2 regions of the Paenibacillus sp. FSL E2-0178 genome follow, and region 1 is predicted to be linked to the other one. Evidence: riboswitches for the same ligand, from Rfam matches in the RefSeq annotation. Region 1 holds a riboswitch; the other holds the start of a gene.
What was found. A riboswitch is a leader RNA that binds a small molecule or an ion and turns the genes downstream of it on or off. The one in region 1 is predicted to bind thiamine pyrophosphate.
Positions count from the first base shown of each region.

Region 2: linked by a shared signal. The riboswitch ahead of MHI42_RS04725 (ABC transporter ATP-binding protein) and the one ahead of MHI42_RS09630 (thiamine phosphate synthase) in region 1 are both predicted to bind thiamine pyrophosphate.

Region 1 is NZ_CP151953.1:2,132,178-2,137,340, forward strand. Features, by position in the region: gene MHI42_RS09620 (thiazole synthase) at 1-335, opposite strand, end outside; gene thiS (sulfur carrier protein ThiS) at 423-626, opposite strand; gene MHI42_RS09630 (thiamine phosphate synthase) at 623-1,285, opposite strand; TPP riboswitch at 1,399-1,501, opposite strand; gene MHI42_RS09635 (SDR family oxidoreductase) at 1,696-2,568, opposite strand; gene MHI42_RS09640 (NUDIX domain-containing protein) at 2,776-3,204, shown strand; gene MHI42_RS09645 (amidohydrolase family protein) at 3,208-3,417, shown strand; gene MHI42_RS09650 (S-layer homology domain-containing protein) at 3,510-5,163, opposite strand, start outside.
Region 2 is NZ_CP151953.1:1,057,770-1,062,932, forward strand. Features, by position in the region: gene MHI42_RS04715 (DHA2 family efflux MFS transporter permease subunit) at 55-1,575, opposite strand; gene MHI42_RS04720 (TetR/AcrR family transcriptional regulator) at 1,872-2,561, shown strand; TPP riboswitch at 2,630-2,732, shown strand; gene MHI42_RS04725 (ABC transporter ATP-binding protein) at 2,859-3,626, shown strand; gene MHI42_RS04730 (ABC transporter permease) at 3,607-4,383, shown strand; gene MHI42_RS04735 (ABC transporter substrate-binding protein) at 4,380-5,163, shown strand, end outside.

The DNA of each region.
Region 1 (5,163 bases):
TCGGTATTATCCGGCAGCAGATATTTCTGATCATTGATAACCTCAATCTTCACCCAGTCTCCCAGCCCCGCTGACCTTGCCAGCCGGGCAATGCGTACCGCTTCCTCTGCGGTGCGCGCACCGGAGGTATTGGGCAGCAGCGTCATGTGGGAAGGAATATGGCTAATAATATTGTCCTTGCTCTCCGGATCTACCCGGCGCAGGGCAACCGTAATGACCTGTGAACCCGAGCGGGCGATCACTTCGGGAATAAGAGTGTTGCGGCTGTATTTTCCGGTCCCGATGAACAGTCTGCTCGTTAAAGTAACTCCTCCAATAATCAAAGGATCCTGCATCATATCGCCTCCTGTGATAAGTCGTTGCCTTTATCTTAATTGCGTATTGGCATTCTTGCGTCTACCGCACACACAGTTACCAGTTACCTAGCCTCCGCCGACAAAATGAACCAGCTCAACTCGGTCACCTTCATTCAGCAATGTATCTTCATAAACCTCTCTGCCGGCAAGCTCACCATTCAGCTCCACAATAACCAGCTTCCCGGTCCACTCAGGCCGGGCCAGAAGATCAGCCAGCGTCCGGCAGCTCTCTTCATACCTTCCTCTGCGTCCGTTAACGGTCAAATTCATTCCAGTTCACCTCCTTTGCCCGGTAAGGGAGCTTCATTCAGGACTTCAGCATATGCTGCGGCCTGAACGGATGATCTGTAAGCCTGAGCGGCGCCAGCAGGATCCGTCGCTCCGCATATCCCGGACATTACGGCTATTCCGGCAGCCCCCTTCGACAGAACGATTCCGGTATTGCCCGGTGTGATGTTTCCGATAGCAATCAGCGGTATACTGCTGGAGCGGACGGCCAATTCCAGCTGCGCCAGGCCCCGTTCCCGCTGTCCGGGCTTGCAGGCCGTGGGGAATACATGTCCATACAGACAAAAGTCCGCTCCCTGCTGTCCGGCGCGTGCCGCTTCCTCCGGGGAATGCACCGACCTGCCCAGCCGCAGGCCCGGGGCAATGCCGCGCGCCTTGGCAGGCGGCAGGCTGTGCCAGGCCAATTGGACGCCGGCTGCCCCTGCTGCCAGAGCCACATCAATCCGGTCATTAATAACCAGCTTTGAGGGCGGAACCCCCGCTTGCAGCAACCGCTCTGCGGCAGCCAGAAGCTCCCGTGCGGACAGGGCTTTTTCCCGGAGATGGATATAATCCACCATGGTATGTACTGCAGCAGCCAGCCCCGCAAACTGCTCCGGATTCAGCCTCCCGTCCGAGATCAAATGGATTTTTTTCAGCACCTTCACCTTCCCCTCTATACGGCATTCCGGAAAATACAAAAAGACCGCCCCCTGTATCAGGAAGCAGTCCGGAATATAAGCAGGAATACCGGGTAAACCGTTACCCCTGCTGCATTATTCATTCTCCACTTCCCTACGCTGGTATAAACCAGATCAGGTTCAAAGGGTCCGAACAGATATGTTCGTCTCAGCCTTGCGGCACCCCTAGTGACCGTTCATATTCTATTGTTCTTGCAGTTTGTATATTAGCATATTATTCCTGTAAGAGCTATTCTTTAATAGATTCAATCATTTGCTCCAAGCGGATGAAGCGGCAAAAAAGCCAGCCTTCCGGCTGACTTTTCATCTGTTGAACGTTTGATTCTTTAAACCAGTATAAACTTATCCGGCTTACAAAGCAGTGCCAATGGTCAGCCGTTAACGATCTCGCCGCCGTTCACATGCATGACCTGTCCGCTCACATAAGAGGAATCATCGGAGGCCAGATATACATAAGCCGGTGCCAGCTCCTCGGGCTGTCCCGGACGCTTCATCGGCTGGGTGCCGCCGAATTCACTGACCTTCTTCGCGTCAAACGTAGACGGAATCAGCGGCGTCCAGATCGGGCCCGGTGCTACCGCATTCACGCGGATGCCTTGGTCTGCGAGATTCATCGACAGGGAGCGGGTGAAGCTGAGAATTGCTCCTTTGGTGGACGAATAGTCCAGCAGCTGCGGGCTGCCGCGGTACGCCGTGATAGACGTAGTGTTGATGATCGTGGAGCCTTTTTTGAGATGGGGCATCGCTGCCTTGGTCAGATAGAACATGGAGAATATATTCGTCCGGAACGTCCGCTCCAGCTGCTCGGCGGTAATGTCCTCAATCTTATCCTGCGGATGCTGCTCTGCCGCATTGTTGATCAGGATGTCCAGCTTGCCGAGTCCCTCAATGGTTTTATTAATCAGATCCTGACAGAAGGCCTCGACCCCGATATCACCGGAGATCAGAATACACTTTCGACCCTCCTGCTCCACCTGGCGTTTGGTTTCTTCCGCATCTTCATGCTCATTCAGATAGGATATCACCACATCTGCGCCTTCTTTGGCAAAATGAACGGCAACCGCACGCCCGATTCCGCTGTCCCCTCCGGTAATAAGCGCGGCCTTGCCCAGCAGCTTGCCTGCTGCCTTGTAAGCCGAGGTTTCAAACTCCGGAAGCGGGTTCATCTCGCTTTCAATTCCGGGCTGCTGGTCCTGTACCTGCGGAGGCAGGGTTTTGACGGGTTGTTTGCTGGTGTCTGGCATAATCCATTCTCCTTTCGCTGTACCGTTATACTGTTTTACTAATCATGTTAGGTTGGCTAAAAGTCTGGTGTTTATGCATCATACTTGCCTAGCAAAAATCGCTTTACGTTATTTTACTTACCACATAGGGAAGCCGGCCAAACAAAAAATCTTCAGTCCAACGCGTTCCCGCTCCATTATAGAGCCTGTAGAAGGAGAGTTATTCTCATGTCCAAAAAATCAAAAAGCATCATCGTTGCCGTCAAAGGTGTCATCCTGTATCAGGGCAGAATCCTCATCGTCAAGCGGGCTGCCGTCGATTCTGCAGGTGCCGGAAGCTGGGAATGTGCCGGAGGCAAAATCGAATTCGGTGAAAGCCTGGAGGCTGCACTGGAAAGAGAAATTCTTGAGGAAACCGGACTGGCGGTTACGACAGAACGTATCCTTTATGCGGTGACCCTGCTCACTGACCCTGCTAGACAGGTAGTGATTATCACCTATTTATGCCGCGCAGCCCGTGGCGAAATCCAGCTCTCGGAAGAGCATACCGATTACCGCTGGTGCACCGTGAGCGAAATGAATGCCCTGCTGCCGCCGCAGATTATCGCTGACTTTCAGGAGCACGGCATTTTTGAGCTGGAAGGGTTGTTGCGGTAAGTAATGAACGGTTTCTGGCTCACCCCGATGCAGATTATCACAGCCGCCACTTCAACCGGTGCGAAGATCTGCAATCTGGCACCTGAGATTGGAACGATTGAACCGGGCAAGAAGGCGGATCTGTTTGTAATTGAGGGCAACCAGCTTACGGATATAGACAATCTCCGGAAAGTCAGATTTGTGATGATGGAGGGCAGGATCGTATCGAAATAGAGGTTATATAGTTTGATTAAAGGCCGCTTTCCACGAGGAAAACGGCCTTTTTTTCATTTTAATATGCCCAGTATGGTTCTCTGTAATTCTGTCTATAGCTGATCCGCCGCTGCCTTCAATGCAATAATTTTGTTCGCCGCCGTTACCTCCAGCAGCACTTTCTGCGCATCCGTCAAGCCCGTGTATCTACCGTAAGTCCAGTTCACAGCTTCCTTGTCCGCCAAGGTTAAGGCCGCAGCTGCGGGCAGTTGATTGATCTTGTAAGCTACAGTATCCGCAGCCTGCTGATCGGTCAGCACACTTGCCCCCTGGTAATATCCAGCCACATTCATCTTATCGTCATAGAACACTATCATATACTGTTCCTGGAAATCAGGTACGGTGTAGAATGGCGCTGCATAGTCAGCAAAGCTCTCAATGGATATGCCATATACATCATTTGTAACTTGTTCCAGATACAGAATCTGTGAAGAGACATGCTTGATATTGAAATCCCTTGCGGCATTTGTAATGTACGGAAGCTGAGTATTAGCTATATATGAATAAAATTTCGCTTCAGGATGTTGCGCAATCCACTCACCGTCCACGGCGATCCGGTCACGTATAAGTCCATCCCTCACGTCTCTCGTAATCCCCACTCCGCTGGTGAAGCGTATCGCCTGCTCGTTAAGCACTGCATACTTCGCGCTCAGGTCCAGTTTAACCACGTTGTATCCGATAGCTTTATTACTACGATCATACAGAATAATCGTCATATAATCTTTAAGATGCTCGGGACTGACCGGGAACGAGAATCTTACCGACATATCCGGCAGATGACGGGTATACACATTGACCGGATTAGGGACAGCTTCTGCGGCCGCTGTAAAATAATAACCCGGATGATCTGCAGCCGCCCGAATATCAGGGGACAGCCCTTCAAAATTCAACAGTACAGCGGCTGAATTGGTGTACATATTTTCGGGTCCCTGGGTTACCGTAATCCCGCTTATAAGCGGAAGTGCTGCCGGAGTTGTTGTATTGCCGCCAGTACTGCCACTATCACCATTACTGCCGTTACTGCCGCCACTTGATGCCACCGCCGGTAACGCTGCGGAGATGGTGATGGAATCCTTCTGGCTGCCGTCCAGACTTGCCGGTTTATTGGCAAAGGAAGACCCCTTCGCCCCCTCGTTCACAGTAGCAGCCAGAACCCGTCCCGCCCCCGTAACGTTCGTTGCCGCATTCAGAATAGCCCGCGTAACCGTTGTGCCTTGATCCAGCTCCACCTTGAGTCCGGCCGCTGCTGCAGCCACATTAAGTGTGCTTACCGAGCCTTTTTTCAGGTGCAGGACTGACCCTTTGGCTTCAATGTTCCCCGCTCCAAAAATGCCGCTAAGCGTCACCGCAATCCCCGCTGGAAGACCTGCCGGCAGGTTAATCTCGGTAAAGCCCGCTCCGGCTCCGCCGCCCTCCTCCAGCTCAACACCGGACTGTGCAGAGACCGATGTCACAAGAGTTGAGCCTTCGGCTACAAGACGGGCGGTTCCATTCTTTTTCTGCACAATTATCTGTTTCAGGGCCGAGTCTTTGAGATGCACCGAGTCAGCCCCGTGGACAATGACCTTACCTTTGACCTCCACATTGGTCAGAGTAACCTCCCCTCCGCCAATCGCTTCATCCAGCAGCAGGTCGCCGTGGATCAACAGGTTCTGTAGAGTAACGCCGTAGGTGGATATCGTGACATTCTTATAATCCCTTATAGCA
Region 2 (5,163 bases), 1.1 Mb from region 1:
TCAACCAGACTGCTTAAACTATTACAACCACCCGCGCTGATTGGCAGCTGCACCTTAACCGTGCATGATTTCAGGCACCGCTTTCTCCTTGGAGCCTCCGCTTTCTGATTTGCGGCCCCGGCGCAGCAGCAGCCCAAGGACGGCGCCGCCTAAAGCTACAAAAATCATAATGTGGAAGGTATCCGCAAAGCCCTGGGCCAATACAGTCTGCTTGGCCAGCTGCAGGGCCTCCTTCGAGGCTCCGTCCACCGTCTGCCCGGCAGCGGCTGCCGCCCCCTGCATTTCAAGACCACGCGCGGAGGTTCTGGCCGTCAGAATCGTAACCAGTGTCGACACTGCAAGTGAGTTGATGACCTGCTGCATCGAGTTGGTGAGGGAGGTTACCCGGTTGACCAGATCGCCTGGCGCCTTGTTCAGCAGATGCGTATTCATCGGCATCATCATCATCCCCATCCCTGCACCGCACATAATCAGCGGAAGAATGAGATCACGGCTCTGGGTGGTCAGATCCACATGGGAATACTGGAACAATGCGCCAGAGACCAGACTGAGTCCGCAGACCACCAGCCAGCGCACTCCGATCCGGTCGAACAGAATGCCGGCAATCGGCATCATCAGCCCGGAAGCAATGGCCTGCGGCAGCAGGGTCAGTCCGGTATCAAATGCGCCGAAGCCGCGGGCCTGCTGCAGAAACTGCGGCAGCAGAAATAAAGCACCGTATAAGCCGAACTGGGCGATCCACTGCACGATAATTCCGGTGGTGAAATCCACAGATTTCAGAATCCGCAGCTCCAGCAAAGGGGTCTTGGAACGCAGCTCGGCAATGACAAAGGCAATCAGTGCAACAGCTCCCAGAGATAACCCGATTAGCGTTTTGTCCGAGGTCCAGCTCTGCGCCCCCTGGCTTACACCGTAAGTGAGTGAAGCAAAAGCCAGCGGTCCGAGCACCATTCCGAATTTATCCATGCCGGGAACGGTGTTCTTCGCCGCATTCGGCAGCTTACGCAGCCCGATCAGCACACAGATAATACCGATGGGGATATTAATCAGGAAGATCCAGCGCCAGGAGTGGTATTCCACCAGCCAGCCGGACAATACAGGACCAATCGCCGGTGCGAACAGCACGGGAATTCCCATAATCCCCATAACAACGCCCACTTTACTCTTCGGAGCCAGTCTGTATACATACGCCATCCCGACCGGGAGCACACAACCCCCTCCAAGACCCTGCAATACCCGGAAAACGACCAGCCATTCTGCACTGCTTGGCGTTGCACACAGAATCGAGCCAACCGTAAACACAATAACGGCTGTCAAAAAGACATTCTTAGCCCCGAACCGGTCAGACAGCCAGCCCGACAGCGGAATCACCGAAGCCTGCGCAAGCATATATCCGGTTACAACCCACTGCAGTGTGTGCAGATCTGTTTTGAAATCCACGACCAGCCTGGATAAAGCCACATTCATTGCTGTACTGTCCAGGACAACCATAAATACGCCGGCAATAATCGCCAGCAGCGGAACTAAAATGCTAGATAACCGAAAATCCGCATCCTGCTTCAAGGTCTGATTCATACTCCTTCTCCTCCTGAACTGTCCGCTTCAACCACGTTGACCTGCGGGCAGGTTTGTCTATATAATTAGTGAACGGACAATTGTCCGTTATCGCATTTCATAGTCTACGGACAATTGTCCGATGTGTCAAGCGGAATACGCCAATTCCCCACACTTGATTCGTTTACCGGTAGAATAGAGACTTCTTAGTACGCACTGTAGGCATAAATGTTGTATATTTTGCAGCTTTGATTCATGGATAGCCGGGTATCCGGATGGATTGTTGTAGGAAATGCAAGAATATGAAAGGGGACATCATGAAAAAAACAGAGACAGAAGTTGAACCTGTAACATCAGCTCCGGGGAACATAGAGAACACAGAGAACAAAGATAACACAGTGAACACAGACATCGCTGCAAAAGAACCCGCCGATCCCTATATGCAGCGGATACTCGAGGCGGCCCGCCAGCTGTTCACCGAGAGCGGCCTCGAAGCTGTCAGTATGTACGGCATCGCCAAACGGGCCGGCATAGGGCAGGGATCGCTCTACCGCCGCTTCACTGATAAGGGCGAAATCTGTTCCGCCCTGCTGCTGGACAGCACCGAGCAGTTTCTGTCGGGAATGGAACAGCAGCTCGCTGCCAGCGCCGGTGAAACGGCTGCCCTCACGCATCTCCAGAGCAGCATTGAGCAGGTCGTTGGTTTCATTGAGCAATATGCGGAGCTCTTGAATATGATCAAATCCGAATTCACCGGCAAGAAGCAGCTTACCCAGTTCGAACATCCTTTTTTCCAGCGGCTCGGGGTGATTATGGGTGAACTTCTGCACCGCGCATCCGCGAATGGAGAGATTATCGGGATCGATCCCCGCTTCGCTGCCACAGCGCTGATCTCTGTACTTAGTCCCGATCTTTACCTGTATGAACAGAAACGGAACGGCTCCTCCAAAGAGGAAATCTCGCGGGGAATTGTTGCATTGTTCATCACCGGCCTCTCCAAGCGCTGAGCACAGGCTCTTTACAAGCGGGGAAATTATGGTATATTAAGTAGCAATTACGAATTCAATAGCACCTGTTATTTCACTAGGGGAGTCGGCCGACTGAGACGGAGCTTAAGCTCCGGACCCTTGGAACCTGATCTGGATCATACCAGCGGAGGGAAGTGGAGCAGAATGTATCAGCGGTTCCGCGTCTTTGCAAACTGACTGTACCTTCAGGCCCATTCATTTCCTCCGGAAATGGATGGGTCTTTCTTGTTTTCGTAGCGTAATCACTTTTCCTAAGGAGGCTTGCTTCCCCATCCTATGATCAACATCGCTAACCTGTCCTATTCTTTCGGCGCAGCTTCAAGGGCTCCGGTCTTCTCCGGGATCTCCATGAAGGTCCGCCGCGGGGAGTTCATCTCCGTTGTGGGTGCCAGCGGCTGCGGCAAAAGCACGCTGTTCAAGATTATCGCCGGCCTGCTGGAACCCGGCAGCGGCGAGGTTGCCCTGCACGGGCAACCGCCTAATAGCGCCTCGGAGCGGCTCGGCCAGGTCGGCTATATGCCGCAGCAGGATCTCCTGCTGCCCTGGAGAACCGTACTGGACAATTGCCTGCTGCCCTGGGAACTGAAGCGGAACGGCTCCAAAGAGGAAGCCGTTATTCAGATCCGCAGCATGCTGCAGCAGTTCGGTCTTGGTGAGACCGGGGCTGCGTATCCGCATGAGCTGTCGGGCGGTATGCGCCAGCGGGTTGCAGTACTCCGCACCATTGCCGCCGGGAATGATCTGCTCCTGCTGGACGAGCCGTTCGGGGCACTGGACGCCATAACCAAGCGGGAGCTTCACCGCTGGCTGCTGGAATTATGGTCGGGACTGGACAAGACTGTGCTGTTCATTACCCATGACCTTGAAGAAGCGCTTCTGCTTAGTGACCGTATCTATCTGATGACCGGCGGTGCCGGGGGCGGTATGCAGGAGTTCATCACCGGTCTTCCCCGCCCCAGACATCATAGTCTGAATTACGAACCGCAGTTTGTTGCCCTGCGGCAGGATTTGGAGCTGAAGCTGTATGACAACCGTCTTCTATAGAAGATTGCTGCGGGAATACAGCCCGTCTATTCTGCTCGTGCTGCTGATCTTTGCGGTCTGGGAAACGGTGTCCCGGCTGGGGCTGATTCCTCCGTTCATCCTGCCGGCTCCCACGGCCATCTGGAGCGCTCTGATGGAGGAGCGGGGTTTGCTCTTCGGTGTGCACCTGCCCGCAACACTGCTTGAGGTACTTACAGGCTTCGCTCTGTCCGTCTTCTGCGGAAGTCTGCTGGGAACAGGCATGCATCTGTTCAGGCCGCTGGCCAAAGCGCTGTATCCGCTGCTGATTATCAGCCAGACGATTCCGCTGGTTGCCCTCTCTCCCCTGTTTATCATGTGGTTCGGCTATACCTTGTGGAGTAAGGTTGCCGTAGTGTTCCTGACCGCCTTCTTCCCGGTGGTTGTCGGCACCTACGACGGGCTGGGCAAGAATACGGAGCAGTACCGTGAGCTGCTGCTTACCTTAGGCGCAAACCGCTGGCAGATTCTCCGCAAGGCTGCTGTTCCGCTGGCCCTGCCGTCCTTTTTCTCCGGACTGAAGCTGTCGGTGGTGTACTGCGTCATTGGAGCTACCATCGGCGAATGGCTTGGAGGCAGCCGGGGGCTCGGTTATTTCAGCCGGAGAATGGCCGGCAATCTGCAGAGTGCCGAGATGTTTGCCGCTGTTGTGCTGCTGTCCGCCCTTGGGATCACTTTGTTTCTGTGTATTGCTACGCTCGAGAAGTTATTTCTGAAGAAAAGAGGACGTTATTCATGACTCCAATCCGCTATAACCGTTATCCCTACACCCGTAGTGCTCAACCTTATAAGTTGCTGCCTTATGTATTGCTCCTGTCTGTTCTCTTGGTTCTGCCAGGCTGCGCCGGCAATAACGGGTCGGCTGGCAATAACGTGCCGGCTGGCTCCGGCTCATCATCGGCATCATCCGCTCCGGCGGCAGCCGCAGACGGTACAGCCCATAAGCTGACGATCATGCTCGACTGGTATCCGAACGCCGTTCATTCCTTTTTGTATGCGGCACAGAGTGAGGGGTATTTTGCCGAAGAGGGGCTCGATGTTGAGATACAGATGCCTGCCGACAGCAACGACGCGCTGAAGCTGGTAGCTGCCGGACAAGTCGATCTGGCCCTCAGCTACCAGCCGCAGGTGCTGATGGCCCGGGGAGAGCAGATTCCGGTCAAATCCGTCGCCGCTCTGGTACGGCATCCCCTGAACCATCTCATGGTTTCCGCAGACAGCGGAATAACCCGCCCCGGGGAGCTCTCAGGCAAGCAAGCCGGTTACTCCTCCATTCCGCTGTATGAAGCCATGCTGCACACTATGATCCAAACCGATGGCGGTGATCCCGCCGCCCTGAAGCTGATTGACGTCGGCTTTGAGCTTATCCCTGCCCTCTCCACCGGGCGTGTGGATGGAATTATGGGCGGCTTCATCAACCATGAGCAGCTGATATTAGAACAGGAAGGCCATCCTGTGCGTTCTTTCAATCCGGTAGACTACGGGGTTCCTGATTATTATGAGCTGGTGCTGGTCGCAA